DNA from 4 places in the Methylobacterium phyllosphaerae genome. Region 4 is predicted to be linked to each of the others. Evidence: predicted binding sites of a transcription regulator. Region 4 holds the regulator's gene; each other region holds the start of a gene.

The links. Region 4 encodes PhoB, which activates phosphate uptake and scavenging genes when phosphate is short. Its sites were predicted from a motif close to TGTCATNNANCTGTCAT; they were not measured.
Region 1: a site for PhoB is predicted at 2,616-2,632, ahead of MCBMB27_RS02945 (YdcH family protein). Genes of this name have one in related genera too.
Region 2: a site for PhoB is predicted at 2,535-2,551, ahead of MCBMB27_RS16170 (inorganic phosphate transporter). Genes of this name have one in related genera too.
Region 3: a site for PhoB is predicted at 4,246-4,262, ahead of MCBMB27_RS19060 (Orn/Lys/Arg family decarboxylase). Genes of this name have one in related genera too.

The regions. Positions count from the first base shown of each region.
Region 1 covers NZ_CP015367.1:613,329-620,486, reverse strand. Annotated here, with positions in the region: gene MCBMB27_RS02950 (propionyl-CoA synthetase) at 48-1,973, opposite strand; gene MCBMB27_RS02945 (YdcH family protein) at 2,420-2,602, opposite strand; gene MCBMB27_RS02940 (YdcH family protein) at 2,734-2,994, shown strand; gene purE (5-(carboxyamino)imidazole ribonucleotide mutase) at 3,073-3,570, shown strand; gene MCBMB27_RS02930 (5-(carboxyamino)imidazole ribonucleotide synthase) at 3,567-4,679, shown strand; gene MCBMB27_RS02925 (tetratricopeptide repeat protein) at 5,011-5,883, shown strand; gene MCBMB27_RS02920 (acyl-CoA dehydrogenase family protein) at 6,016-7,158, opposite strand, start outside.
Region 2 covers NZ_CP015367.1:3,564,730-3,571,887, forward strand. Annotated here, with positions in the region: gene MCBMB27_RS16165 (autotransporter family protein) at 1-2,172, opposite strand, end outside; gene MCBMB27_RS16170 (inorganic phosphate transporter) at 2,604-4,232, shown strand; gene MCBMB27_RS16175 (hypothetical protein) at 4,312-4,560, opposite strand; gene MCBMB27_RS16180 (Ros/MucR family transcriptional regulator) at 4,564-4,938, opposite strand; gene MCBMB27_RS30575 (helix-turn-helix domain-containing protein) at 5,733-6,080, shown strand; gene MCBMB27_RS16195 (MFS transporter) at 6,113-7,158, opposite strand, start outside.
Region 3 covers NZ_CP015367.1:4,189,391-4,196,548, reverse strand. Annotated here, with positions in the region: gene MCBMB27_RS19075 (hypothetical protein) at 1-316, opposite strand, end outside; gene MCBMB27_RS19070 (TonB-dependent receptor) at 470-2,599, opposite strand; gene MCBMB27_RS19065 (hydroxyacid dehydrogenase) at 3,112-4,092, shown strand; gene MCBMB27_RS19060 (Orn/Lys/Arg family decarboxylase) at 4,311-6,656, shown strand; gene MCBMB27_RS19055 (GNAT family N-acetyltransferase) at 6,656-7,158, shown strand, end outside.
Region 4 covers NZ_CP015367.1:2,081,778-2,088,935, forward strand. Annotated here, with positions in the region: gene MCBMB27_RS09275 (hypothetical protein) at 1-131, opposite strand, end outside; gene MCBMB27_RS09280 (aminopeptidase P family protein) at 259-2,097, shown strand; gene MCBMB27_RS09285 (protein-disulfide reductase DsbD family protein) at 2,217-4,388, shown strand; gene phoB (phosphate regulon transcriptional regulator PhoB) at 4,536-5,231, opposite strand; gene phoU (phosphate signaling complex protein PhoU) at 5,420-6,139, opposite strand; gene pstB (phosphate ABC transporter ATP-binding protein PstB) at 6,258-7,073, opposite strand; gene pstA (phosphate ABC transporter permease PstA) at 7,094-7,158, opposite strand, start outside.

The sequences.
Region 1 (7,158 bases), 1.5 Mb from region 4:
GCCGCCTGGACTCGGCGCCTGTCCCGATCGCGGGACCGTCCGGCGCCTCAATCGGCGCCGATTCCCCGTCCCTTCAGGCTCTCGTCGATCTCGTCGAGGGCCGCGGCGTCGTCGATCGTCGCCGGCATCGTCCAGGGCTCGTGGTCGGCGATGCGCTTCATGGTGGCCCGCAGGATCTTGCCCGAGCGGGTCTTGGGCAGCCGCGGCACGGTGAGGGCCAGCTTGAACGCCGCCACGGGGCCGATCTCGTCGCGCACCTTGGCCACGAGTTCCCGCTCGATCGTCTCGGTCGGCCGGTCGACGCCGGCCTTGAGCACCACGAAGCCACAGGGGACTTCGCCCTTCAGGGCGTCCCGGATGCCGATGACCGCGCACTCGGCCACGTCCGGATGGCCCGCCAGCACCGCCTCCATGCCGCCGGTGGACAGGCGGTGCCCGGCGACGTTGATGATGTCGTCGGTGCGTCCCAGCACCGTGATGTAGCCGTCCGCGTCGATCACCCCGGCATCCGAGGTGTCGTAGTAGCCAGGGAACGTGGAAAGGTAGCTCGACCGCATGCGCGCGTCCGAGCCCCAGAGCGTCGGCAGGCAGCCGGGGGGCAGGGGCAGGCGGATCGCGATGGTGCCCATGGTCCCGGCCGGGACCGGTTTGCCGCCCTCGTCCAGCACCTCGACCCGGTAGCCCGGCATCGGCACGCAGGTGCTACCGTGCTTCACCGGCAGAAGGCCGAGACCCATCGGGTTGCCGGCGATCGGCCAGCCGGTCTCGGTCTGCCACCAATGGTCGATCACCGGCCGGTTCAGCACCCGCTCGGCCCAGGCGACCGAATCGGGATCGGCGCGCTCGCCCGCGAGGAACAGGCTGCGGAAGGCGGAGAGGTCGTAATCGGCGATCCGGGCGCCGGCGGAATCCTCCTTCTTGATGGCCCGCAGCGCCGTCGGCGCGGTGAACAGGCACACGACCCCGTACTCGGCGACGACCCGCCAGAATGCGCCGGCATCCGGCGTGCCCACCGGCTTGCCCTCGTACAGGACCGTGGTGCAGCCGTGCAGGAGCGGCGCGTAGACGATGTAGGAGTGCCCGACGACCCAGCCGATGTCGGAGGCGCAGAAATAGGTCTCGCCGGGCTGGACGCCGTAGAGGTTCGGCATCGACCACGCGAGGGCGACGAGGTAGCCGCCGGTATCGCGGACCACGCCCTTGGGCTTCCCGGTCGTCCCGGAGGTGTAGAGGATGTAGAGCGGGTCGGTGGCGGCGACCGGCACGCAGGCCGCCCGCTGCCCCGCCGCACGGGCGGCCGCCACGGTCTCGGCCCAGTCGCGGTCCCGCTCCGGCATGAGCGTCGCGGCGGCCTGCGGGCGCTGCAGGATCAGGCAGGCTTCCGGCTTGTGGCGCGAGGCCGCGATCGCCGCGTCGAGGAGCGGCTTGTAGGCGACCACGCGGTTCGGCTCGATCCCGCAGGAGGCGGCGAGCACCACCTTCGGCGCCGCGTCCTCGATCCGCACCGCCAGCTCGTTGGCCGCGAAGCCGCCGAACACGACCGAATGCACCGCGCCGAGCCGTGCGCAGGCCAGCATGCCGAACAGGGCCTCGGGCACCATCGGCATGTAGAGGATCACCCGGTCGCCCTTGCCGACGCCGAGGCCGGCGAGGACGGCGGCCAGTACCGCCACCTCGTCGCGCAACGCGCGGTAGGTGATGCTGCGCTTGGTCCCGGTGACGGGCGAATCGTAGCGGATCGCCACCTGATCCGCCCGCGCTCCGTCGGCGTGACGGTCCACGGCATTGTGGCAGGCGTTCAGGGTGCCGTCCGGAAACCAGCGGCCGTAGGGGCCGGAATCCGGCGCGAAGGCCCGCTGCGGGACATGCGCCCAGTCGAGCGCTTGCGCAGCGCCGAGCCAGAAGGTCTCCGGGGCGCGGCGGGCCGAATCGTAGATGTCCGGGTAGCGGCCCGGCAGGCTGGCTCTCGTCATCAGTTCGGCGTTTCCTCGCGGGCCGCTCTCCGGCGGCGGGGCCCAGAGTAGCGCATTCTTCCGCGGGTGTGAGGCCGGTTGTGGGTCGCCGGAACCCCCGCGCGCCTTCGCTCGCGCGATCGGGGTGCTCCGTGACGCGTTCGCCGGATGCATCCCGGATCGGCGGCTTCGAAGCCGGGCGCCTCGGCGTGGCCGGCGGGAAACGCATCTGCCGGGAGGTCGCGGGTCGTCTGTTTCGATCCCCGGGCGTGCGGGCGCGGCAGGCGCCCCGTCGCCAAGGCTCCGGGGTCACATCCGCGAGAGCACGACGCCCGCCCGGATCGGCGATCCCGAGGCGGCCGTTTCTCCAAACGAGCGGTCGCAGAACGCAAAACCGCCACACCGGTCTCCCGATGCGGCGGCAGCTGTCGTGCCGTTTCTGCTATGCGTGCGGACGGATCAGGGGCTCAGTGCAGCGTATTGCCGTTCGCCTGCAGCCTGTTGATCTCGTCCTTGAGAAGGAGTTTCCGTCGCTTCATCTCGGCGATGTGAAGGTCGTTCGCCGAAGGCCTGTGGATCGCTTCCTGAATCTCACGCTCGAGGGCTTCGTGCTTCCGGGCGAGTTGGTTCAGATGCGTCTGCAGCGACATGAGCCGAATCTCCTGTCATCGTTTCGACACATCGAGATTGGCACAAGATGCCGGACCTGTCGAAGCGTTTTCTGCTGCTAAGTCTGATGATTGCTTACCGCGCCGTCTTGTCCGGCGCCGGAGCGTGACGCATGCTCTCGGGCCATGAACGGTCTTCGGGTCCTCAGGTGACGATGGCGGACGAGGCGGGTGAGAGTGCGCAGTCGGACCTCCTGGGCGAACTGGCGCGGCTGCGCGAGGAGCACCGGGATCTCGACGGTGCCATCGAGGCGCTGGAGCGCAGCGTGGCTGGCGACCAGCTCCAGATCCAGCGTCTGAAGAAGCGCAAGCTCACCCTGCGTGACCGCATCTTCCACATCGAGGACGCGCTCACGCCGGACATCATCGCCTGATGTCGGTGGACGTCTTCGGGTCGCGCCTTGCCGCGGGCCCGCACCGCCTGTAAGCGCCCTCTTTTTCCGGGATCAACGATGGCGTCGCCTCCGGTCGCGATCATCATGGGCAGCCAGTCCGACTGGGCGACCATGCGGCATGCCGCCGAGACGCTCGATGCCCTCGGCGTACCCTACGACGCGCGCATCGTGTCGGCCCACCGCACGCCGGACCGGCTTGTGGCCTTCGCCAAAGGCGCGGTCGCGGCCGGCCTCAAGGTCGTGATCGCGGGGGCGGGCGGCGCCGCGCACCTGCCCGGCATGGCGGCCGCGATGACCCGCCTGCCGGTCTTCGGCGTCCCGGTGGAATCCAAGGCCCTGTCTGGCCAGGACAGCCTCCTCTCGATCGTCCAGATGCCGGCGGGCATCCCGGTGGGGACCCTGGCGATCGGCCGGGCCGGGGCCATCAACGCGGCCCTGCTCGCCGCCGCCGTCCTGGCGCTCTCCGATCCGGATCTGGCGGAGCGCCTGGAGGCGTGGCGCGCGGCCCAGACCGCCTCGGTGGCCGAACGGCCGGTGACGGAAGAGAACGCGTGACGGACAAGATCCTCGGCCCCGGCTCCACCCTCGGCATCGTCGGTGGAGGCCAACTCGGGCGCATGATCGCGCTGGCGGCGGCCGATTACGGCCTCAAGGCGCACGTCTACGCCCCCGACGCGGACAGCCCCGCCTTCGACGTGGCCGCCCGGACCACCTGCGCGGCCTACGACGATGCCGAGGCGCTGGCCGCCTTCGCGCGCAGCGTCGATGTCGTGACCTACGAGTTCGAGAATATCCCGCACGCCACGGCCGACATCCTGGCCCGGCACGCCGCCCTGCACCCGAACGCGCGGGCGCTCTCGACCACGCAGGACCGCCTCTCCGAGAAGGAATTCATCAACGGGCTGGGCATCCCGACGGCGCCGTTCCGGGCGGTGGACACGCCCGACGATCTCGACCGGGCGATCGAGGTGATCGGCCTGCCGGCGGTGCTCAAGACCCGCCGCTTCGGCTACGACGGCAAGGGGCAGCGCATGCTCCGCGAGCGGGCCGAGGGCGACCGCAACGCCCTGTTCGCCGAGTTCGGCGGCGCGCCGCTGATCCTGGAGGGCTTCGTGCCGTTCGAGCGCGAGGTCTCCGTGGTGGGCGCCCGCGGGCGCGACGGCAGCTTCGCGGCCTACGACCTGTGCGAGAACGAGCACCGCGATCACATCCTCGCTCTGACGCGGGTGCCGGCCCCGGGCGTGGCCCCGGAGACGGGACGCATCGCCCTCGAGATCGCCCGTCGGATCGCCGACGCCCTCGACTATGTCGGCGTCCTCGCCGTCGAGATGTTCCTCGTCCGCGAGGACGGGGCGGAGCGGCTCGTGGTCAACGAGATCGCGCCCCGGGTCCACAATTCCGGTCACTGGACCAGCGAGGGGGCGCTGACCTCGCAATTCGCCCAGCACGTGCGGGCCATCTGCGGCTGGCCGCTGGGCGATCCGGGCCGGGTCGGCGGCCTGCCGGTGGAGATGCGCAACCTGATCGGTGCCCAGGCCGACGACTGGCACGCCCTGCTGGCCGAGCCCGGCGCCCATCTGCACCTCTACGGCAAGGGCGAGGCGCGTCCCGGCCGGAAGATGGGTCACGTGACCCGCCTCGGGCCCGTCCCGGCCGGTTCCTGAGGCTTCGAAGGCACACCTGCATCGTCGCATGGCGGTCGGAAGCCCGCCTGCGGCGTCCCGGAACCGTCGAGCCATACCTTCGCCACATCCCACCGCTTCCACCACAGCGTGGTCGGTTCCGAATGCTGTCGATCGATTCCGCCTGCACCGCCTTCGTCCCCGGGACGGGCGGGGGCCGGATCACGACGCGGCGCTTCTTAAGCCGGCCTTCACCGTGATGCGCGACGGTGCCCCGGATTCGGGCGTGCCCGGCGCACGGCGCGGGCTCTTGGACTGTGAGGGGCGAGGCGGGCACGCGCAAGGCGGGCGACGCCTCGGGGAGAGTGGGGCAATGAACGTACGCAACGGGCTGGGACGAAAGACGGCACTGATCGGCGCAGCCATGGTCTCGGCCGCCGGCCTCGCGGGCTGCGAGACCGTCGGGAGCGCGGCCGGCCCGCGGCAATACGCGGTCCTCGAGAAGGACACCACGGGGGCCACGAACGTCAACATCGCCTCCCTGACCGAGGTCGTGCAGCGCAACCCGAACGACGCGGCCGCCTACAACACCCGCGGCGCCGCCTATGCCCGCGCCGGCCAGTTCAACGATGCCATCGCCGACTTCACCAAGGCGATCCAGCTCGATCCGAACTCCGCCTCCGCCTACAACAATCGCGCCCTGGCGAGCCGCCAGATCGGCCGCGACGGCCCTGCCCTGCAGGACTTCACCAAGGCGATCGGGATCGATCCGAATTACGGCCCGGCCTATATCGGCCGCGCCAATGTCGAGCGCGCCCAGGGCAACCTCGACCAGGCGCTCAACGACCTCAACGTCGCGATCCGGCTGATGCCGGAATCGGCCGAGGCCTATCATGCCCGCGGCCTCGTGCGGCAGAAGCAGGGTCAGGACACGCAGGCGATCGCCGATTTCGACGCCGCCATCGACCGCGACCCCTTCAAGTCCGCGCCCTACGCCGCACGCGGCCAGAGCCTGATCGCCACGAACCAGTACCCGAAGGCGATCGAGGACTACAACGCGGCCCTCAATGTCAACAACAAGGACGCCACCTCCTGGGCCTATCGCGGCCTGGCCTACGAGAAGTCGGGCCAGCGCAAGGAGGCGATGGAGAACTACCAGCGCGCAGCGACGATCGATCCGAACAACTCCGTCGCCCGCGCCGGCCTCGGCCGGGTGCAGGGTGGGGTCGGCTCGCTGTTCAACTGACCGCTCGACGGTCTGAAGGCGGTTTCACAAGGTCTCCGCCTCCCCTGCCTGGGGCGGAGACCTGTTCGTCGGGGTTTCACCCCGACACCCCACCAAAGGGCACGCCCTTTGGAAGCCCCTTGTCCGCGTGGGTTACGCCGCGAGCAGTCCGTTCGCGTCCTGCGTGATGCGGCGCAGGTGATGGGCGGTGTCGCCGAGCTGGTACTCGATCATGGCGAGCCGCTTGAAGTGGTGGGCGCCGATATACTCGAGGGTCATGCCGATGCCGCCGTGGAGCTGCACGGCCTCCTGGCCGACATACCGGCAGGCCTTGTTGATCTGGACCTTCACGGCCGATAGGGCCGCCGCACGCGCCGCCGCATCCGGCGTGTCGACCATCATGGCGGCGTAGAGGGCCATCGAGCGGGCCTGCTCCAGCTGGATCAGCATGTCCACCGCCCGGTGCTGCAGCGCCTGGAACGAGCCGACGCTGACGCCGAACTGCTTGCGGGTCTTGAGGTACTCGACCGTGAGCGTGTGGAGCGCGTCCATGGAGCCCACCGCCTCGGCGGCGAGCCCCGCGATCCCGTGCTCCACCACCCGCTCCAGCAGCGGCAGGCCGGCTTCGGGATCGCCCAGCGCCGCGTCGTCGGGCAGGGGCACCTCCGACAAGGACACCTCCGCGGCCCGGCCGCCATCCTGCGTCGGGTAGGCCTCGATCGCGACGCCGGCAGCGTCGGCCGGGACCAGGAACAGGCCGATCCCCTTCGCGTCGCGCCGCTCCCCCGACACGCGGGCGGAGACCACCATCAGGCCGGCCGCGTCGGCGTTGGGTACGACGCTCTTGGCCCCGCTCAGCACGAAACCGTCGCCGGAGCGTCGGGCCGTGGTCGCCACGTCGGCGAGGTCATAGCGGGACTGGCGCTCGGTGTGGGCGAGGGTCAGGCGCAGGTCACCGGAGACCAAGTCGGGAACGAGGCGCGCCTTCTGCGCGGCGCTGCCGCCGAGCCGCAGGGCCGTCGAGCCGAGAACGAGGCTCGCCAGCAGCGGCTCGACCACGAGGTTGCGGCCGACCGCCTCCATGACCAGCATGGTCTCGACCGGGCCGCCGCCGAGGCCGCCGTCCTCGTCCGAGAAGGGCAGTCCCGTGACGCCGAGTTCGGAAAAAGCCGCCCAGCCCTCCGCGGGGAAGCCGAGCGGCGCCTTGAGCCGCGCCTGCCGGCTTTCCAGGGACGGGTAGAGATCGGCGGCCAGCCGCTCGACGCTGTCGCGCAGGAGCGACTGGTCCTCGTTCAG
Region 2 (7,158 bases), 1.5 Mb from region 4:
GTCGAGCACCGCCTCGCGCACGAAGAACGCGGTCTCGTAGGCGGTGGACACGGTGCCGGCATGGATGTCGCCGGCCAGCGCCCGGAAGCCGGCATCGGCCTCGGTGGTGGTGAAGGCGACCGCCGCGTCGAAGAGCCGGCCGCCGCCGGCCGCCTGGACGGCGTTGGCCGCCGCCATGCCGTTGCGGCTGGTGGCTGACGCGGCGAACGGCACGTCGTTGCGGGTGAGGGTCAGGTCGACCGCGTCGGTCCGGTAGCGCAGGCCCGGGCTGAGGAAGGCGAGGTTCGCCGTCACGCCGGCGAACTGGCCCGAGACGCCGCCGGCGGCGGAGAGGATCGTGTAGGTGGTGCGCGGATTGTAGGCGCCCGAGGCGGCCAGCACCTGGACGGTGCCGCCCGACAGGGTGGCGCTGCCGGTGGCGGCGATGCGGTCGGCCTGTCCGGCGGCGTTGGCCTCGACCCGGTAGGTCGAGCCGGCCGCGAAGGCGGCATTGCCGGCGACGGTGAGCGTGCCGATGGAGTTGCCCGGCGCAACCGTGCCCCCCGAGAGCGCGCCGATCCCGCCCACCGTGCCGGAGCCGCCGAGCAGGCCGCCGGCGCCCACGAAGACAGTCCCCGCGATGGTGCCGTTGGCGTAGAGCGCGCCGCCCTGTCCGATGCCGACATCGATGCCGAGGCGGTCGGTGGCGTCCATGCGCAGGGTGCCGGTGACGTTCCCGAAATACCCGGCGGCCGCATAGAGGTCGAGGCGGCTCCAATAGCTCAGGGGGCTGCCGTAGAAGGCGGCCAGCGCGTTGGTCTCGGTGTTGACCAGGATCTGGTTGATCGTGCTGGTGGCGAGCTGGCCGTAGAGGCCGCCGTTGGGCGCGAGGGTCCGCGCGGCGGCGGTCGATCCGCCGTAGAGCGGCGCGAGCAGGATCGAGGCGTCCGGCCCGCCGGCGGGAGCCGCCTCGCGGGGCGCCTGGGCGAAGCTGAGGGTCGGCAGGCCGTAGGTGAGGCGTTGCTGGTAGGCAGCCTGGTTACCGGCCGACGGCACGTAGGGATTCCCGGCCGCGTTGGCGGCGCTGCCCGCGCAGGCGGCGACGGTGTTGCCGCACTGGGCGGCGAGGTAGGCCTGCAGCTGGCTCTGGGCCGCCACGAACTGGGCGGGCAGGTTGATCGCCGTGCCAGTCACCGCGGCGTTGTTGATATAGGCCGGGTTGGTGAAGGCCTGGGCGAGGTCGTAGGTGGCGAGCGCCCGTCCGCCGATGATGTCCAGGGGGTAGTGCACGCCCAGGACGATGCGGCTGTTGGCGTAGTCGGCCGCCCGGGCCAGCATGCTCTGGTATTGCTGCGGCACCAGCATCGCGAGCAGGATGCCGTCGGTGAACGCGTAGGTGGTGTGCCCGCTCGGAAAGGACGGGTTCGTGGCGATGCCGTTGAGCGCGGTCGGGTCGAAGGTGTTGAACCGGGCCGGCGCCGCCTGGACGGGCCGCGAGGAACCGTAGACATCCTGGCCGGCTTGCGTGTTGGTCACGCCGTAGGCGAGGTCGTAGACGCTGTTGGTCGTGTTCGGCAGCCCGTTGGCGGTGGGCAGGCTGTAGCCCGCCGGCGCCACGGCCGGCACCGCCACGTAGTTGGCCGGGGTCACGCTCGGATTGTTGGCCGCGCCGTTGGCATAGTAGTTCTTGGCGACGCCCAGGTTGTTGCCTGTGAAACCGTAGGCACCGGCCAGCAGATTGACCACGCTGCCCAGGGGTCCGCTCGCGCCCTGCTCGACCCCGCGCTGGTAGATCGGGCCGAGTTGGGCACCCAGGCCGCCGACGAGCTGTTGCGGAACGATGCCGTTGATCGGCGTCTGGGCCGGCAGGCCGCCCGCGAGATTTGCAGCCACGCCGTATGTCCCGAGCCCGGCCGAGGACAGGTCGTTGCGCGCCGAGCCCAGCAGGTTCTTGTCGCTGATCGCGAGCTGCTGCTGGGCGAGCCCCGCGGCGGTGTTGATCGCGATCGACTGCGCCAGGTTGAGCTGCAGCGTCTGCTGACCGGTCGCCGTCGTGTTGAGCGTCAGGTACGGCGCCAGCAGATTGAGGACATTGACGTCCGAAGCGGTCGTGTTGGCCGTCTGTGCCTGCGCGCCCGGTCCGAAGGCAGCGACCGCCAACGCCACGATCGAGACGCCATATCGAAATGTCATGCCAACCCCCAAAGCGCGCGGCGATTCAGCCTGCGAGCCGGAGATTTAGCGAACTCTACGCGCTCGCCTTCGTCATAATCCAGTCACAAATCTAAAATCTTACATTTGTATCCTGCCAGCAACAGGATCAAAACTTTGCCGGCGCAAATCATATCATGACTCATCTTCGTCTTAACCTTGCAGCGCGTGCCGTCATGACATGAGGATCGGGGCGATGGCCGTCCGTCATCGCAACGGGCCCGGCACAGACCGCCCATCCTCGGCGGCCCGAACACTGGGACGGCCCGGACACTGGGGACGGGACGAAATCCCGCAAATCGCTTCGGCCGGATGCCGTTGCGCGAGGCTGGACGCGGGATCGACGTCACCCGACCGTCACGGGCACATTTTAATCCCGGCTCACCATCACGAATGATTCCGCGCGAGGGTTCATGTCCGATTCCGCCGTGGCGCCGTCGGGGGCGGTCGCAGGCCGGCAGGTAGGGGGCCCGCGCCTCGACCACGGACTGCATCTCGGCGGGGTGGTCGCCTTCCTCCTCGTGCTGGTGGCGGGCCTCGGCTACGCGGTGGTGAGCCTGATCGCGGACATGAACGCCGTCGGCGAGGCGCCCCTCGCCTACGGCGCCTTCGCGCTGCTCGGCCTCGCCTTGCTGATCGCCCTCGCCTTCGAGTTCGTGAACGGCTTCCACGACACCGCCAATGCGGTCGCCACGGTGATCTACACCCACTCGATGCCGCCGCTCGTCGCGGTGATCTGGTCGGGCGTCTTCAACTTCCTCGGCGTGATGCTCTCCTCGGGCGCCGTGGCCTACGCCATCGTGACGCTGCTGCCGGTGGAGCTGATCCTCAATGTCGGTTCGCATGCGGGCTACGCGATGATCTTCGCGCTGCTGCTGGCGGCGATCCTCTGGAACCTCGGAACCTGGGCGTTCGGGCTGCCCAATTCCTCGTCCCACGCGCTGATCGGCTCGGTGCTCGGCGTCGGCCTCGCCAACCAGCTGATGAACGGCGGCGACGGCACCGCGGGCGTCGACTGGAGCCAGGCCCTCAACGTCTTCAAGGCGCTGCTGTTCTCGCCGGTCTGCGGCTTCGTGCTGGCGGCGCTGCTGCTGCTCGCCCTGAAATTCGCGGTGCGCCGCAAGGATCTCTACGCGGCGCCGAAGGGCGAAGCGCCGCCGCCCCTGTGGATCCGCGGCCTGCTGATCCTCACCTGCACGCTGGTCTCGTTCTTCCACGGTGGCAACGACGGGCAGAAGGGCATGGGCCTGATCATGCTGATCCTGATCGGCGCCGCCCCCACCGCCTACGCGCTCAACCGCACCATGGCGGACGACACGACGCCCGCCTTCGTGCAGGCTTCGACGGCGGCGGGCGCGGTGTTCTCCGCCCGGGCGCCCGGCGCGGAGGTGCCGGACGCCGCCGCCGCGCGCCGGACCGTGACGGAAGCGCTGAAGACCAAGGACCTGAACGCGCCGCCCGTCTACGCCGCGCTGGCGGCGCTCGCGAACGACATTGCCGCCAGCGTGAAGAATTACGGCGCGATCCGCACGGTGCCGGCCGCCCAGACCCAGAACCTGCGCAGCGACATGTACCTCGCCGCCGACGCGGTGCGCGTGCTGCCGGGCTCCGGGGCCGATCTCTCGGAGGCCGACAAGGCGACCCTCAAGCGCTACGCGGGCCTGCTCAACGACGGCACGCGCTACATCCCGGGCTGGGTCAAGGTCTGCGTCGCCCTCGCCCTCGGCCTCGGCACCATGGTCGGCTGGAAACGCATCGTCGTCACGGTGGGCGAGAAGATCGGCAAGACCCACCTGACCTACGCGCAGGGTGCCTCGGCGGAGATCGTCGCGGCCGGCACGATCGGGCTGGCCGAACTCTACGGCCTGCCGGTCTCGACCACCCACATCCTGTCATCCGGTGTCGCCGGGACGATGGCGGCCAACGGCTCGGGCCTGCAGATGGCCACCGTGCGCAACATGGCACTCGCCTGGATCCTGACCCTGCCGGCGGCGATCACCCTCGCGGCCGTGCTGTTCTACCTCCTGCGCCACATGTTCTGATCCGGCGTCTGGCCGGCTGGCCGGAGACCGGGCGTCATCCCATGGGGAGCAGCCCGGTCTCCGGCTTCCGTCGGCCCCCTCAGGAACCCGCCATCGCCCGCACGAAGGCCAGGCAGGTCCGGCGCGCGGCCGGATTCTCGATCGCCACGAACGCCGAGACGAGGTCGGCCGCCTGGGCGATGGCCGCGTCGGGCCGGTCGGCATCCGGGAAGAAGCTCGCCACCGGCACGTCGAGAATCCCGGCGATGCGGTACAGCGCATCCTTCGAGGCCGCCCCGGGGGGAGGCTTGTGGGTCCGGGCGGGACCCGGGGACGAGGCGGGCACCATCACTCACCCCGCCTTGTGGCCGAGCTGGATCGCCCGGGCGATCTCGGAACGCCGGGCCGCATAGCCCGGGGCGACCATCGGGTAATCGGCCGGCAGGCCGTACTTGGCCCGGTAGCGCTCGGGCGTGAGGCCGTGGGCGGTCAGGTGGCGCTTCAGGGTCTGGTAGGCGCGGCCGTCGATGAAGCTGATCAGGCCCGCTTCCTGGATCGAGGCGTCGACCTGCTCCTGGCTCAGGCCGCCTGCCCCCGAACCCGATGGGTCGCGGCGGAGGACTGCGATCGCCGAATGCACTTGGTCGATGAGAGCCGGCAGGGCCCCGACGTCGATCGCGTTGCGCGAGACGTAGGCGGCGACGATGGCGCCGACCTTCTCCAACATGAACGTTGAACGGGCTGCGCTGAGGTTATCCATAGGAGACATCACCATTGAAAGGCCTGGCACCATGCGCCTGATCCACGACTGCCGGTCGGGGTGAACCGGGACCGCGGACGCGGATCAGGGTGCCGGATCGAAGGCCGGAGAATTGCTACCTCAAGTTGATATCGCACCAATTCTTGAGGTTGCAGATAATATACAATATGAGCGGGCCGGGGTTTGTCCGTGAGCGCGAGGTTTTTTGATCCGTCGCGCAGGGCGATCGATCCTCGAATTGGTTACCGCGGCATTCACTGTTTTCGGCCGCGAAGATCGGCATCCGAACCCGTTTTCGGCGTCGGCAGCCGCCTGTCGGGCTCCAGCCCGGGACGGTTCACCGGTGCCGTCTGCCGGGTCCGGGCACGGCCGTGCGGGATCTGCTCCGCCCGACGACGTCCCGCAGCCGACCGCTCTCTGCCCCCATCTCGGCGTCGCGGGGATCGATCCGTGCAGACTCTGTTCTCAACCGTCGGTCTTCCACCGCAGGACAGCGTCCGACGGTGGCGGGAGATCATCTCCGACCCCCTCATGACGGTCGAGCTTCGGACGCTCCGAGCAGAGCCTTTTGCGGCCAGGCGGGAACGCGCGGAGGTCGGTTCCCTCGTCGTGGTCGATCGTCAGCCGCTGGTGGTGATGACGGAGACGGACAGTCGCCGGATCCTGGATGTGCCGCGCGACCGTCTGGAGCGCGGCTCGGACCGGCCCGGCTCTACACGGCCCTGACCGTCGGCGCCGATCGCGCATCCGCAAGCCTGGCAATGAGCGTCTTCAGCGAGCTGATCCGTGTCCGCGACCGTCTCGGGGCAGCCGCAGCCGCGCGCATGACGGAGATCGGCATCGACTTGATCATCGCCGGTCTCTCGGAGCGGCTGGCCCGGGAGGTGCCCCAGCCCGTCAACGGCAGCGTCGTGGTCCAGCGCGCCAAGGCCCATCTGGAATCCGCCGCCCGGCGGCTGGCCGATCCGGCCTGCGCGCACCTGTCGATCGGCCTGCTCGCCTATGGCTGCGGCTTCGCCGGCCAAGCCCACTTCGTCCGCCGCTTCAAGGAGCGCCACGGGGCAGCGCCCCGCGCGTATCGGCAGGCGGCCCTGGTGGGCGTCCCGTAGCTCGTCGGCCCGGGACGCCCGATGCGGCCGGATCAGGCCGCCCTGTCGCTCCGGCGCAGGCTCGCCGGCATGGCGAAGAGCGCGAGCCCGGCGGCGACGAGGCAGAGCACCCCGATGCCGTACAGGGCCGGCGTCGTCGAGCCGGTCAGGTCCTTCACCCAGCCGACCATCACCGGGCTGACGATGCCGCCGAACTGGCCCAGCGTGTTGATCAGCGCGATCCCGCCCGCCGCGCCGACGCCGGTGACGAGCTTGGCCGGCAGCGTCCAGAAGGTCGGGATCGAGGCGACGATGCCGGCGCCCAGCAGGGCCAGGGCGAACATCAGCGGCACGATGTGCTTGTCGAACAGGCCGGCGCCGAAGAAGCCGAGCGCCGCCGTGATGGCGAGACCCGCGACGAATTTCGGCCGCTCGCCAGAGGCGTCGGAGAGACGCCCGATCACGACCATGCTGATCGCGCCGCAGATGTAGGGAATCGCCGTGAGGAAGCCCACCGAGGCCGCCTGGCCGCCGCTCGCGGTCTTGATCAGGTCCGGCCCCCAGAAGTTGAGGCCATACGAGCCGATCTGGAGCAGGAAATAGATCAGCGCGATCATCAGGAAGCCCGGCTGCCGGATCGCCCCGAGGAGCGAATGGTCGCCGATCTCGCGGTTGTGGTGGGCGATGCGGCTGGACAGGAGCGCCTTCTCGGGCTCCGAGAGCCAGCGGGCGTCGGCGATCCGGTCGTCGAGGCGCGTCAGCACGAGCAGGCCGAGGACGAGGCAGGGCAGGCCGCCCGCCAGGAACAGCCATTGCCAGCCGGCGAGGCCGCCGACGCCGTTGAGGCCGCCGAGGATGAGGCCCGCCACCGGCGCGCCGAAGATGCCCGAGAAGGCCGAGGCCACGAACATGAAGCTGGTGATCCGCCCGCGATGCGAGGCCGGGAACCACAGGGTCAGGTAGTAGAGGATGCCCGGCGCGAAACCCGCCTCCATGGCGCCGATCACGAAGCGCAGGGCGTAGAAGTGCCATTCGCTGCGGATGAAGATCATCAGCGCGGTGGCGATGCCCCAGGAGATCATGATCCGGGCGATCCAGC
Region 3 (7,158 bases), 2.1 Mb from region 4:
CCCGGCCGCGGGCGAAGACCGGATCGCGGTAGGGTGCCGGCGGCATGCGGAAGCTTCCGGCCCGGCCCTCGGCCCCGAGCTGCCAGGTCCAGCCCTCGGGCGTCCCGGAGCGGGCCGCCAGCGCCCGGGCCAGCCGGTCGGCGCGGAGGATGTGGTTACGCCAGTAGCTCTCGACGGCGAGCCGCGGCGTCGGCGGGATCAGCGGGCGCGCCAAAGCGTGCTGGAGGACCGATGCCGGGAAGATGGCCGGCAGGGCTTTCTCCAGCCGCGCCCGGGCCAGCTCGTTGCGGAGGGTGCGCCAGCTCGATGTGGTCATGGTGGACCGGTGGTAACCCGGCAGGCGCCGCGCCGCGACGGCGCCGCTGCAACAGCGGGCGGCTCCCGCACGCCCGACTCTCAGGGTTAAGAAAGTGTTTCCCGTGAAACATCGCGCGGCCCGTCAGAAGCAGCATGGCCACTCCGGTCCGGCTCAGAGATCCACCGCCATCGACAGTAGGTAGGTGCGCGGCGCGCCCTGGAAGAAGGTGCCGAACGACGCGACCCCGGTCCAGTACCGCGCGTCGGTCACGTTGAGGATGCTGGCCCGGAAGGTCGTCGGCCGCTGGGCGACCAGGGTCGTGTAGCGCAGGCCGAGGTCAAGGCGGGCCCAGGCCGGCAGGGCCTGGGTGTTCGCGAGGTCGACGAACTGCCGCCCGGTGGAGATGACGGCGCCGTTGAGCGTCAGGCCGGGCAACCCGGGCAGGTCCCACTCGGCGCCCAGGCTCGCCTGGACCTCTGGCACGCCGATCGGCCGGTGCCCGCGATTGGCGGCGAGCGCCGTCCGGACGAGGCGTCCGTCGAGTAGGGTGACGCCGCCGACCACCCGCACCTGCGGCGTGATCTCGCCAAACAGGCTCAGCTCGAGCCCGCCGACGCGCTGCTCGCCGGTCGCCGCGAAGCGCCCCTGCGGGCCGAGCTCGCCCGCGGGCTTCGTGATCCGGAAGGCGCCGAGCGTGGCGCCGAACCGGCCGAGATCGAGCTTCACACCCGCCTCGACCTGTCGGGCCACGTAGGGAGCGAGGATCGTGCCGGAATTGGTCGCCACCGCCGGAGCCACGTCGCCGCGGCTCAGGCCCTCGATGTAGTTGCCGTAGAGCGAGACCGAGTCCCAGGGCCGCACCACGAGACCGACCATCGGGGTCGTGGCGCTCTTGTCGTACGACGAGGCCAGCGTGCCGACATTCGACAGGTAATTGTGCGCCTCCACGCGCTGGCGGCGCACACCCAGGGTCAGCAGGACGCGCTCGTCGAGGGCCGACAGCGTGTCGGCCACCGCGATCCCCGACAGGGTGCTGTCGGACAGGCGGGGCCGGCCGATGCCGTAGATCGGCGCGATGTACGGGACGAGGGCCGGCACGTAGAGGTTCGACAGGTAGGCGCCCCGGCCGGGCGAGAACCGCCGTCCCGTCGCCTCGTCGTACACGGAGCCCTGAAGCGTGAGGGCGTGGCGGATGAATCCGGTCTCGAACCGGGCCCGGACGCCGGCGTCGTAGGTGAGCCGGTCGACGCCGAGGGCGTAGAATTGCGGCGTGCTGGTCGTGTCGCCGCGGCCGTTGAGGATCGTCGGTGCCGATTGGAAGTACCGCTCCACTCCGGTCTGCCCGCCGCCGACATCCGCGAACAGCGTGACCTGATCGGTCAGGTCGTACTCGGTGCGCAGCAGGCCGCCGCGATCGTCGACGTCCGAGTATTCCCAGGGCTGGGTCAGGTTCAGGCGACCGTCGGGCGCCCGCGGTACGGGCACGCCGGCCCGCAGGAGGAACGGGCGCAGCGGCGCGTTGAAGCGGTCCGTCTGCGCCAGCAGGTAGAGCCACGCGCGGAACCGGTCACCCTGGTAGTCGAGGGCCAGGGCCCCGACGCCGGTCGTCTCGGTCTGGCGGTCGAAGGGCGTGGCGCCGCCGTGCAGGCTGCCGACGACGCGGGCGCCCCATTCCCGTCCCGGCCCCCAGCGGCGGGCGACGTCGACCTGGCTGCCGCCCCAGGCGGTCGAGCCGTAATCCAGGGTGACGCGGGTCAGGTCCGCGCCGGCGCGCTTCGGGACGATATTGACCACGCCGCCGACCGCGCCGTTCGGCGACACCCCCGTGAGGGCGGCGGACGGCCCCTTCAGGACCTCGATGCGCTCCACGTAGTCGGTGAAGATGCGGAAGCTCGGGGCAATGCCGTAGAGCCCGTCGAAGGCGACCTCGCCGCTGGTGTTCTCGTTGGACGGGAAGCCCCGGATGGAGAAGGAGTCGAACGGCGCCCCCGTGGTCTGGGTGGCGCGCACCGACGGGTCGAGGACCAGGGTCTCGGATACCGTCCGCGCCTGCCGGTCCCGGATGAGCGTGTCGGTGTAGCTGGCGATGCTGAAGGGCGCCTTCTGGATCTCGGTATCGCCCAGCAGGCCGAGGCGACCGCCCCGCGCTACCTGACCGCCGGCATAGGCCGGGACCGGTCCGCGCGGCGCGACCGCGCTCGCGACCGAGATCTCGTCGAGCTGGACCTCCCGGCCGGCCCCAGCCTCCTCCGCGCGGGCCGCGTGCAGCCCGGAACCGACGAAGCCCAGCAGGACAGCCATCGGGAGAACCGGCCGGGCCGCGCGCCGCCGGCGCCGGTTCCGCGCGGAAACCGGCACCGAGAAATCTTGAGACCGCATTGTTGTGACGAAAGCTCCGAATCACGGAGCAAGGCAGCAAATATCTCTACGTGTGTCAAAAATACATTTGGATTAATTATAATTATATTCAGCGCATGCAGGGTCGATCTACGTGATCGATATTGAGTGAGTTCTATACTGACTTTCATTGCCGAACGACATCATTATCAGTGCCTCACTCATCATCGCACGGTCGAGCCGGCGATTTCGCGGAAGGCCGGGCCGGAGCTCGGCCGAGGCGCGCGGCCGGGATCGTCGGGCCGGGCGGGGCGTGCGGGGCCCGACACGGCCGCGATCGGGTGTGGATCGCGCGCGTCCGATCGGGTTGCCGCGGCGGAGACCGGGGCGCCCGGTTGCCAGGCTTGCCCACCCCGCCTAGACGGGCCCGGCGCGAAACGTGCCTGTCACCCCTCCTCTAGTGCAGAGGTTTTCCCGTGATCACCGGTCCGTGCCTCATCGTCCAGCCGATCCACGCGGCGGGCCTCGACCGGCTGCGGGCGGCCGGATTGGAGCCGCGTCCGGCGAGCGGCACGGATCCCGAGACCCTGGCCCGCGAGGCCGCCCCGTGCGTCGCCGTCATCACCCGCAACACCGGCTTCCCGGCCCGCGCCATCGCGGCGGCCCCGGCCCTGCGGGTGATCGGCGTGCACGGCACCGGCACCGACCACGTCGCCACCGCCGAGGCGACCGAGGCCGGGATCGTGGTGGTCAACACGCCCGGCGCCAACGCCGTCTCGGTGGCCGAGCAGACGCTGGCGCTGATCTTCGCCCTGGCCAAGGCCCTGCCGGAGGCCGACCGCTCGGTCCGGCGCGGGGACGACAGCTTCAAGTTCACCGCCCGCCTGATCGAGCTGGCCGGCCTGACGCTGGGCCTCGTCGGCTTCGGGGCGATCGGGCAGGCGACGGCCCGGCTCGGCGCGGCCCTCGGCCTGCGGGTGCTGGCCTACGGCCCGAGCCGGCCGGACGCCGACTTCGCCAATGCCGGCGCCCTGCGGGCTCCTTCGGTGGACGCGCTCCTCGCGGAGGCCGACATCGTCTCCCTGCACGTGCCCCTGACCCCGGCCACCCGCGGCCTGATCGGCCGGGACCAGCTCGCCCGGATGAAGCGGGACGCCTTCCTGATCAACACCAGCCGCGGCGGCCTGATCGACGAGGCGGCCCTGGTGGAGGCGCTGGAATCCGGCACGATCGCGGGCGCCGGGCTCGATGTCTTCGCCCAGGAGCCCCTGCCGGCCGACCACCCCCTCGCCCGTCAGGCGCGGGCGATCCTGACGCCCCATGTCGGCGGTTCCACCGGGTCGGCCCTGATCCGCACCGCCGAGACCGCCGCCGGCCGCGTGGTCGACGTGCTGGCGAGCCGGCGGCCGGGCGGACTGGTCAATCCGGATGTCTGGGCGCGGCGGCGCGCCCTGTGATACCCTGAGACGGGTTGCCGCCGCGGGCCGCGCGACCGATCTCCGACCGGCACCTCAGGCTGAGGGCGCGGGTGGGAAGGCCGCGGTCCAACGGCTCCGACCGCGCCCGGATCACGCCCTTTCGTCCGCACCACGACCACCCGCCGCGCACGTTGTCATGCAATCGTCGCAGACGGGCCGGAAAGCCACGCGCTGCATCCGAGGCCAGAGAGGGCTCCATGGACTTCCACCGTCGCTTCACGGTCCTGATGTGCGCCCCCGCCTTCGATCCGGACGATCTCGAAGGCGCGCGCGTCAATCAGATCGTGGCAGCCGTGGAGCAGCGCGGCTTCGAGGTGGTGCGCGCCCGGCGGGTCGAGGACGCGGCCATCGCGGTGCAGACCGACGCCGCGGTGGGCTGCCTCGTGGTCGATTGGGGCAAGCGCGGCCTCGACGGCAAGGCCGCCGCCCTGATCGACATGATGCGCAAGCGCGGCCTGGAGATGCCGATCGTCATCATGGTCCGCCGCAAGCGGCTGGAGGACATCCCGGTCGAACTGCTCGATTTCATCGACGGCTACATCTTCCTGGCGGAGGAGACGCCGGAATTCATCGCCCGCGGCCTCGTCAGCCGGGTCACGCAATACGCCCAGACCCTCAAGACGCCGTTCTTCGGCGCGCTCGTCGACTACGCCGAGAAGGGCAACCAGCTCTGGACCTGCCCGGGCCACAACGGCGGCATCTTCTACAACCGGTCGCCGATCGGCCGGATCTTCGTGGAGCACCTGGGGGAAGCGATCTTCCGCGACGACCTCGACAACTCGGTCCTCGACCTCGGCGACCTGCTGACCCACGAGGGCCCGGCGCTGAAGGCCCAGAAGGAGGCCGCCAAGATCTTCGGGGCCGAGAAGACCTACTTCGTCCTCAACGGCACCTCGGCCTCCAACAAGATCGTCCTGTCCTCGCTGATCGCGGAGGACGACCTCGTCCTGTTCGACCGCAACAACCACAAGGCGGCGCATCACGGCGCCCTGTTCCTGGGCGGCGGCATCCCGATCTTTCTGGAAACGGACCGGAACGCCTACGGCCTGATCGGCCCCATGTATCATGAGGCCCTCGACGAGACCCGGATCCGGGAGAAGATCCGCCGGAACCCGCTGGTGACCGATCCCGAGGCGTGGCGCCGGGAGCGGCCGTTCCGCGTCGCGGTGATCGAGCAGTGCACCTACGACGGCACGATCTACGACGCCCAGGAGATCCTGGAGAAGATCGGCCACCTCTGCGACTACATCCTGTTCGACGAGGCCTGGGCGGGCTTCATGAAGTTCCACCCGCTCTACGCCCGCCGCTTCGCCATGGGGCTGACCGGCCTCGACGAGACCTCGCCCGGCATCGTTGCCACGCAATCGACCCACAAGCAGCTCGCGAGCTTCTCCCAGGCCTCGCAGATCCACACCCGCGACGGGCATATCCGCGGCCAGACCCGGCGGGTCGAGCACAAGCGGCTCAACGAGAGCTTCCTCGTCCACGCCTCCACGTCGCCCTTCTACCCGCTCTTCGCCTCCCTCGACGTCGGCGCCCAGATGATGAAGGGCCGCTCCGGCATGATCCTGTGGGACGACACGATCCGGCTCGGGATCGAGTGGCGCAAGAAGGTCCGGGCGATCCGGCGGGAATTCGAGGAGAACGAACGCGATCCCGCAAGGCGCTGGTTCTTCGACCCCTTCGTGCCGGACGTGACGGTGAATGCCGACGGGGCCGAGGTGCCGTGGGAGAGCGTGCCGACCGACGAACTCGCCGCCACGCCGCGCCACTGGGAGCTGAAGCCGGGCGCCCGCTGGCACGGCTTCACCCACGTGGCGCCGGGCTACGCGATCACCGACCCGAACAAGCTCACCGTGCTCACCCCCGGCTTCGACCGGCACACGGGGGCCTACGCCCAGCACGGCGTGCCGGCGCCGATCGTGGCCCAGTACCTGCGTGAGAACCGGATCGTCGCCGAGAAGAACGACCTGAACTCGCTGCTCTTCCTGCTGACCCCGGGGGTCGAATCCTCCAAGGCCGGCACGCTGATCTCGGGCCTCGTCGCCTTCAAGCGGCTCCACGACGACAACGTCCCGCTGGAGGAGGCCATGCCGGAATTCGTCAACCGCCGGCCGAACCGCTACCGCGGCGTGCGCCTGCGCGACCTCTGCGCCGAATTCCACGCCTTCCACCGGGAGGCCGGCACCTCCACGCTCCAGCGGCGCCAGTTCGCCCCGGAGCACCTGCCCGAGATGGTGATGCCGCCCAAGAAGGCCGCCCAGCTGCTGACCCGCAACAAGGTGGATTACGTGCCGATCGCCGAGGCCGAGGGGCGGATCGCCACCACGCTGATGCTGGTCTATCCCCCGGGCATCGGCACGGTGCTGCCGGGCGAGCGCCTGGACGACCGGGCCAAGCCCATGCTCGACTATTTCAAGATGTTCGAGGCCTCCGCCAACCTGTTCCCGGGCTTCGAGGCCGAGATCCAGGGCGTCTACCGCGAGGTCGATCCGGACGGGCGGATCCGCTTCCACACCTACGTGGCACGCGAGGGGGCCTGATGGAGATCGAGGTCGAGACGCCCGGCCTGGTCCCGGCCCGCACCTGCCCCGACATCGTCATCCGCGCCTCCTCGGATGCGGATGTCGAGGCGATGGTGGCGATCTACGAGCACCACATCAGCAGGGGCGTGAGCGATGTCGGCGTCGCCGAGGAGGACCGTCTGCTTCCCGACGACCTGAAGCGGCGGCGCAAGACCATGCGCAAGAAGCGCCTGCCCCACCTCGTGGCCGACCGGGACGGCGCGGTGGCGGGCTACGCCTACGCGGTGCCGTTCCGGAAACGCCCGGCCTACCGCTACACGCTGAAGCACTCGATCTACGTGCATCCCGACCACCTGCATGCCGGGATCGGCCGCCGGCTGCTGCCGGCCCTGATCGAAGCCTGCGCGGCCGGCGGCTACCGCCAGATGATCGGCTACATCGACGCCGAGAACGCGGCGTCCCTGCGGCTCCACGAGGCCTGCGGGTTCGAGCGGGTCGGCTACCTGCGGGCGGTGGGCTT
Region 4 (7,158 bases):
ACCCATTCCTCGAGTTCGGCGAGCGAATCGAATCCGTCCCGGCAAACCACCGTGTCGGGTTCGATCGTCACGATGGCGTCGAAGCGGCCATCGGGTCTGTCGCTGATCCGGTAGTAGACGCGGCGTGGCATGTCTGAGGAATAGGCCAAATCCGGCGGCGTGATAAGATTGTTAGCGATCTTTTAGGCACCGCACCCGGGCGCCTCCTCTGAGGACGGGGTGTTGCGGCGTGGGAGCGGCGGGCGCTAGGCTCGCCTCATGACTGAGCCCCGTCCGCCCCAGCCGCGTCAGCGCTTCCAGAGCTTCGACGACCCGAGCCACCGGAAGGGCGCCGAGCGGATCGAGGCCTTGCGGGCCGCTCTCCGCGAGCACGGGATCGACGGTTTCGTCGTGCCCCGGGCGGACGAGCACCAGTCCGAATACGTTCCGGCCGACGCCGAACGGCTGGCTTGGCTCACCGGCTTTACCGGCTCTGCGGGGACGGCCGTGATCCTGATGGAATCCGCCGCGCTGGTCGTCGACGGCCGCTACACCCTGCAGGCGCCCGAACAGGTCGATACCGGCATCCTCACGGTGGTGCCGCTGGCCGAGTCGACGCCTGAAGCCTGGATCGGCGTCAACCTCAAGAGGGATCAGGTTCTGGGCTACGATCCCTGGCTGCATACACCCGACGGTCTCGCACGCCTGGAGCGGGCCGCCACCCGGGCCGGCGGCACCGTGCGGGCCGTGCCGAACCTCGTCGACGCCGTCTGGGCGGGCCGCCCGAGGGCCCCCGCCGGACCGGTTGTGCTCCATCCGGATGCCCTGTGCGGCGAGGCCTGCACCGACAAAATCGGCCGGATCCGGGCGGCCCTCGCCGAGGGCGGCTGCGATGCCCTGGTCATCTCGGATCCGCACAATCTCGCCTGGGCCTTCAACCTGCGCGGCTCCGATGTCGGTCACACGCCCCTGGCCCTCGGCTATGCCATCCTGCCGCGCGAGGGGTTGGCGCGGCTGTTCCTGGTCTCGCCCGAGGTCGATCCGGCGCTGCGCGCGGTGCTGGCCCCGATCGCCGAGATCCTGCCCCGGGCGGAACTGGACGACGGGCTGGGATCCCTCGCCGGCGTGCGTGTCCGCCTCGACGCGGCGACCGGCGCCGTCGCCCTGAAGGAAAAGATCGAGGCTGCCGGCGGCACCGCCGATGTCGGCAAGGATCCGATCACCGGCATGAAGGCGGTCAAGAACGCCGCCGAGATCGCCGGTGCGCGCGCCGCCCATGTCCGCGACGGGGCGAGTGTCGTGCGGTTTCTTGCCTGGCTCGACGGTGCGGCCGCGGCCGGGGGCCTCACCGAGATCGCCGCCGTCGAGGCCCTTGAGGATTTCCGCGCGGCGGGCGGCGATCTGCGCGAGGTCTCGTTCCCGACGATCTCGGGATCCGGGCCGAACGGCGCGATCGTCCATTATCGGGTGAGCCGCGCCACCGACCGGACGGTCCGGACCGGCGAGTTGTTCCTGATCGATTCCGGTGCGCAGTATCCGGACGGCACCACCGACATCACCCGCACGGTCGCGGTGGGCACGCCGAGCGCGGAGATGCGCGACCGTTACACCCGGGTTCTGAAGGGCCACGTCGCGATTGCCCGGGCGGTGTTTCCTGTCGGCACGACCGGCGCCCAGATCGACGCTTTCGCCCGGGCGCCGCTTTGGCAGGCGGGACTCGACTTCGATCACGGCACCGGCCACGGCGTCGGCGCCTTCCTGTCGGTGCACGAGGGACCGCAGCGGATCGCCAAGACCGGCACGGTGGTGCTGGAGCCCGGCATGCTCCTGTCGAACGAGCCGGGCTATTACGCCCGCGGCGCCTACGGCATCCGGATCGAGAACCTCGTGCTGGTCGAGCCCCGCACGATCGCGGGCGGCGAGCGCCCGATGTTGGGCTTCGAGACCCTGACGCTCGCCCCCTATGATCGGCGGCTGATCCAGCCGGACCTGCTCGAACCGGAGGAGCGCGCCTGGATCGATGCCTATCACGCCCGGGTGCGGGAGACCCTGGCGCCCCGGGTCGATGCCGGGACGCGCGACTGGCTGGAGCGTGCGACCGTGCCGCTCGCGGACTGAGCGATCGGCGTGGGATCCCGGGCGCGGCCCGTGGTAAGACCCACCGCCATCGAAACGACCGCGCTGGCCCGGATACACCGTGCGTGAAACCGCGCCGGCCCTGCGCGCGAAGGGACAGCATGATCCGCCGCCTCGCCATTCTGATCCTGGCCTTCGCCGCGAGCCTCTCGGCCGCCGCAGCCCAAGGGGTCCCGCAGGGCTTCCGCACGCCGGCCGACCTCGTGCGGGCGAGCCTCGTGGCCGAGCCCGCCGCGGTCGCCGGCGCACAGCCGTTCACGCTGGCGGTGCGGATGCAGATCAAGCCCGGCTGGCACGTCTACTGGCGCAACCCGGGCGATTCCGGACTGCCTCCGGAGGTGACCTGGACCCTGCCGGCCGGCTTCAACGCCAGCGCGATCCGGTGGCCGGCGCCGGAGCGCATCCCGATCGCGACCCTCATGAATTACGGCTACGAGGGTGAGGTCACGCTCCTCGTGCCCGTGACGCCGCCGCCGAGCCTCGACCCGGCTAATCCCGTTCAGATTCAGGCGAAGCTGACCTATCTCGTCTGCGAGACCGAGTGCGTCCCCGGTTCGGCCGATCTCGCCCTCACCCTGCCGGTGGGCAAGGCCGAGCCGGACCCGGCCAACGCCGCGCTGTTCGCGCGCGCCCGGGCTGCCCTGCCCGCGCCGGCGCTCTGGCCCCTGCGCCTGTCGAGCCAGGGCGACACGCTGCAGCTCGATTTCGCCGCGACCGGCCTGAAACCCGAATCCATCCGGAACGCCGCCTATTTCCCCTATGCCGAGACGGCGATCGACAACGCCGCCGCGCAGGTGATGACCGTCGACGAGACCGGTCTGCATCTGACCATCGCGCGCAGCAGCCCGACCGATCCTTTGCCCGCCGCCCTGCCCGGCGTCCTGACGATCGACGAGGTCGGTACGGACGGCACCCGCCGCCTCGCCTTCGCGTATGGTGACGAGCCGGTGCTTCCTGCCGTCGCGGCCGCGTCGAGCGCGCCGAATCCGGCCGGAGCCCCGCCGGCCGCCGCCGAGTTCGACGCGCTGACCCTCGCGACCGCCGCGGCCTTCGCCTTTTTGGGCGGCCTGATCCTAAACCTGATGCCCTGCGTCTTCCCGGTGCTGTCCATCAAGGTGCTGAGCCTCGTGCGGCATGCCGGCGAGGGCCCGGCGCGGCTGCGGCTGCACGGCCTCGCCTACACGGCCGGCGTGCTGGCGAGCTTCCTCGGCCTCGCATCCCTGCTGATCGCCCTGAAGGGCGGTGGGGCCGCGATCGGCTGGGGCTTCCAGCTGCAATCGCCCGCCATGGTCGCAGCCCTCGCCTATCTGCTGTTCGCTATGGGCCTGAGCCTGTCCGGAGTGGTCCATGTCGGCGGCCGGCTCGCCGGCCTCGGAGACGGCCTGACCCGGCGTGCCGGCCTGAGCGGCTCGTTCTTCACGGGTGTGCTGGCGACCCTGGTGGCGACCCCCTGCACGGCGCCGTTCATGGGCTCGGCGGTGGGCTTCGCGCTGACGCAGAGTGCCGGTGTCGCGCTCGCCGTCTTCGCGAGCCTCGGCCTCGGCCTCGCCCTGCCCTTCCTGGTGCTGACCCTCTGGCCGCCGGCCCTGCGGGCGCTGCCGCGGCCGGGCGCCTGGATGGAGACCCTCAAACAGGTCCTGGCCTTCCCGGTCTACGCCACCGTGGCCTGGCTGATCTGGGTTCTGGCGCAGCAGGTCGATCCGCGTGGGCTGCTGGCGGCGCTGATCGGCCTCGTCCTGGTGGGCTTCGCCGCCTGGGCCTGGGAACACGGCCGCGCCGCCGCGCCCGGGGCGGGCCGGGTCGCGCGGGTCGCTGCGGCCCTCGCGCTAATCGCCGTGTCGGCCCTCGCCGTGACCCTTCCGCGGGACCGCACCGCGCCGTCGGCGCAGGCCGCCGCCGACGGGGTCGAGCCCTTCACTCAAGCGCGTCTCGACGCCCTGGTGGACGCGCACCGCCCCGTCTTCGTGGACATGACCGCCGCGTGGTGCATCACCTGCGCGGTGAACGAGGCGACCTCGCTCAACACCAAGGCCGTGCGGGCCGCGATGGCCGAGCGCGGCGTGACCTACATGAAGGGCGACTGGACCAACCAGAATCCCGAGATCACCCGTCTGCTGGAGAAGCACGGGCGCAGCGGCGTGCCGCTCTACCTCCTCTATACCGGAACCGGAGCGCCTCAGGTGCTTCCGCAGATCCTCACCGAGGGGACGGTTCTGGCGGCGCTCGACGCCGTGCCGGTCGCGTCCGGCCGGAGCGCGGCGCTGACCCGCTGAATCTGCGCGAGGCCCGGGGGGCCGCCGGGCCTCGCAGCATCCGCCGGCCTCGAACGTCCCTGGCTCCCTTCGCTGCACGCGGGCGGGCGGCGCGGCCGACCGGCCTCCGGCCCGGAACCCTTTGTCCCGGAACGCTTCGCGCCCCTCTCAAGCGTCGAGCGAGAACGTCTCGTCGAAGGCGTAGCCCGAGCCGCGGACCGTACGGATCGGGTCGGCTTGGCGCGGGCCGTTCAGTGCCTTGCGCAGCCGCCCGACATGGACGTCGACCGTGCGCTCGTCGATGTAGACGTCGTGTCCCCAGACCCCGTCGAGGAGCTGCTCGCGGGAGAAGACACGGCCCGGCGCCAGCATCAGGAATTCCAGCAGACGGAACTCTGTGGGGCCGAGATGCAGCTCCTCGCCGCCGCGGCGGACGCGATGGCCGGTGCGGTCGAGTTCGAGGTCGCCCGCCGCCAGCCGGTCCGAGACATGGGCGGGCTTGGCCCGGCGGAGCAGCGCGCGGATCCGGGCAAGCAGTTCCGGGACGGAGAACGGCTTGACGATGTAGTCGTCGGCGCCCGTCCCGAGACCGCGGATCCGGTCGCCCTCCTCGCCCCGGGCAGTGAGCATGATCACGGGCAGCCGCTCGGTCTCCCGGCGCGCCCGGATCCGCCGGCACAGCTCGATGCCCGAGAGGCCGGGCAGCATCCAGTCGAGCAGGACGAGATCGGGGATCCGCTCCGCCAGGAGCAGCTCCGCGTCGTCGCCCCGAGCCGCGGAATCCACCAGAAAGCCCTCGGCTTCCAGATTGTAGCGCAGCAGCGTGGTCAGCGCCTCCTCGTCCTCGACGATCAGGACTTGCATGCTCACGTTCGAAGATCCGTTCACGAAGCGGCGCCATACGGCCTGCAGGCGCGCCGACTCTCCTTGGAGTTGGCGGGCAGGCAGAGGGTGCAGGAGGCGCCGCTCAGCCTCAACCCGCACGCTCCGATTCTCCGGCGGCGCCCCACAGGAGCGCGCGCAGGCCGACGCCTGGACCGGGGGCGGCCCGCTTACGGAGCCGGCACCCCGTCCACGGTCGCATAGTTCGACGCATCGTTCTTCGGCCGGTCGCCCGCCAGGGCCTCGCCCGTGGCGAGATAATGGATCGTCTCGGCGATGTTGGTGGTGTGGTCGCCGATCCGCTCGACGTTCTTGGCGCAGAACAGAAGATGCGTGCAGAACGAGATGTTGCGCGGATCCTCCATCATGTAGGTCAGGAGCTCGCGGAACAGCGAATTGTACAGGGCGTCGATCTCGCCGTCCCGCTCCCAGACATCGTGGGCTGCCTGGACGTCGCGGCTCGCATAGGCGTCGAGAACGTCCTTGAGCTGGCCCTCCGCGAGGTCGCTCATGTGGCGCACGCCGAGAACGATCTTCTGGGCCGGCGCCTGATCGGAGATCGCCACCACCCGCTTGGCGACGTTCTTGGCGAGGTCGCCGATCCGCTCGAGGTCGCCGGAGACGCGGATCGCCGAGATCGTCTCACGCAGATCGATCGCCAGGGGCTGACGCCGGGCGATCAACAGCACGGCGCGCTCCTCGATGTCCCGCTGCAGGGCGTCGAGGCGCTTGTCGGCGACGATCACCGCCTGGGCGAGCGTGTCGTCCCGGCGCACGAGGGCGTCCGTCGCCTCCGCGGTCATCTTCTCGGCCACGCCGCCCATCTCCGAGATCGAGCGACGCAGGTTCTCCAGGTCGGTGTCGTAGGAGGTGACGATATGGCCGGGCATGGCGAATCCTTCGATGGGTCCCGGGGGCGGCGCTCCGGGGAGGCCCTCGGGGACCCGCCGGCCCTCCGCGGATGCGGCGACCGGACGGCCTTCCCCGAGACCGGAGCGTTCAGGCAGACTAGCCGAACCGGCCGGTGATGTAGTCCTGGGTGCGGCGTTCCGTCGGGTTCATGAACATCCGGTTGGTCGGACCGAACTCGATCAGCTGGCCCAGATACATGAAGGCGGTGAACTGCGAGATGCGCGCCGCCTGCTGCATGTTGTGGGTGACGATCACGATGGTGAACTCGTCGCGCAACTGCTCGATCAGCTCCTCGATGCGGCCGGTGGAGATCGGGTCGAGGGCCGAGGTCGGCTCGTCGAACAGGATCACCTCCGGGCGCTGCGCCACCGTGCGGGCGATGCACAGGCGCTGCTGCTGGCCGCCCGACAGGCCCGTGCCCTGCTGCTTGAGCTTGTCCTTCACCTCGTCCCAGAGTGCGGCCTTGCGCAGGGAGGCCTCGATCCGGCCGTCGAGTTCGGATTTCGGCAGCTTCTCGTAGAGGCGCAGGCCGAAGGCGACGTTGTCATAGATCGACATCGGGAACGGCGTCGGCTTCTGGAACACCATGCCGATGCGCGAGCGCAGCTCGTTCAGGTCGATGGAGGGGCTGAGGATGTTCTCGCCGTCCAGGAGGATCTCGCCCTCGGCCCGCTGCTCCGGATAGAGGCTGTAGATCCGGTTGAAGCAGCGCAGCAGGGTGGACTTGCCGCAGCCCGACGGCCCGATCAGCGCCGTGACCTGCCGGTCGTGGAAGTTGAGGTTGACGTCCTTCAACCCGTGGAAGCTGCCGTAGTAGAAGTTCAGGCGCTTCACGGCGATCCGCACGGGACCGCCCTCGTCGGCGCGGTTGCGGTTCAGCTCGACCGTGGGGATCGCGGAGGCGGCGTTCATCGTCGTGTCCTCGAAGGGTCTCAGCGCGAGGTCTGCGGCTTGATCACAAGGCGGGCAATGATCGACAGCACCAGGATGGTGGCGG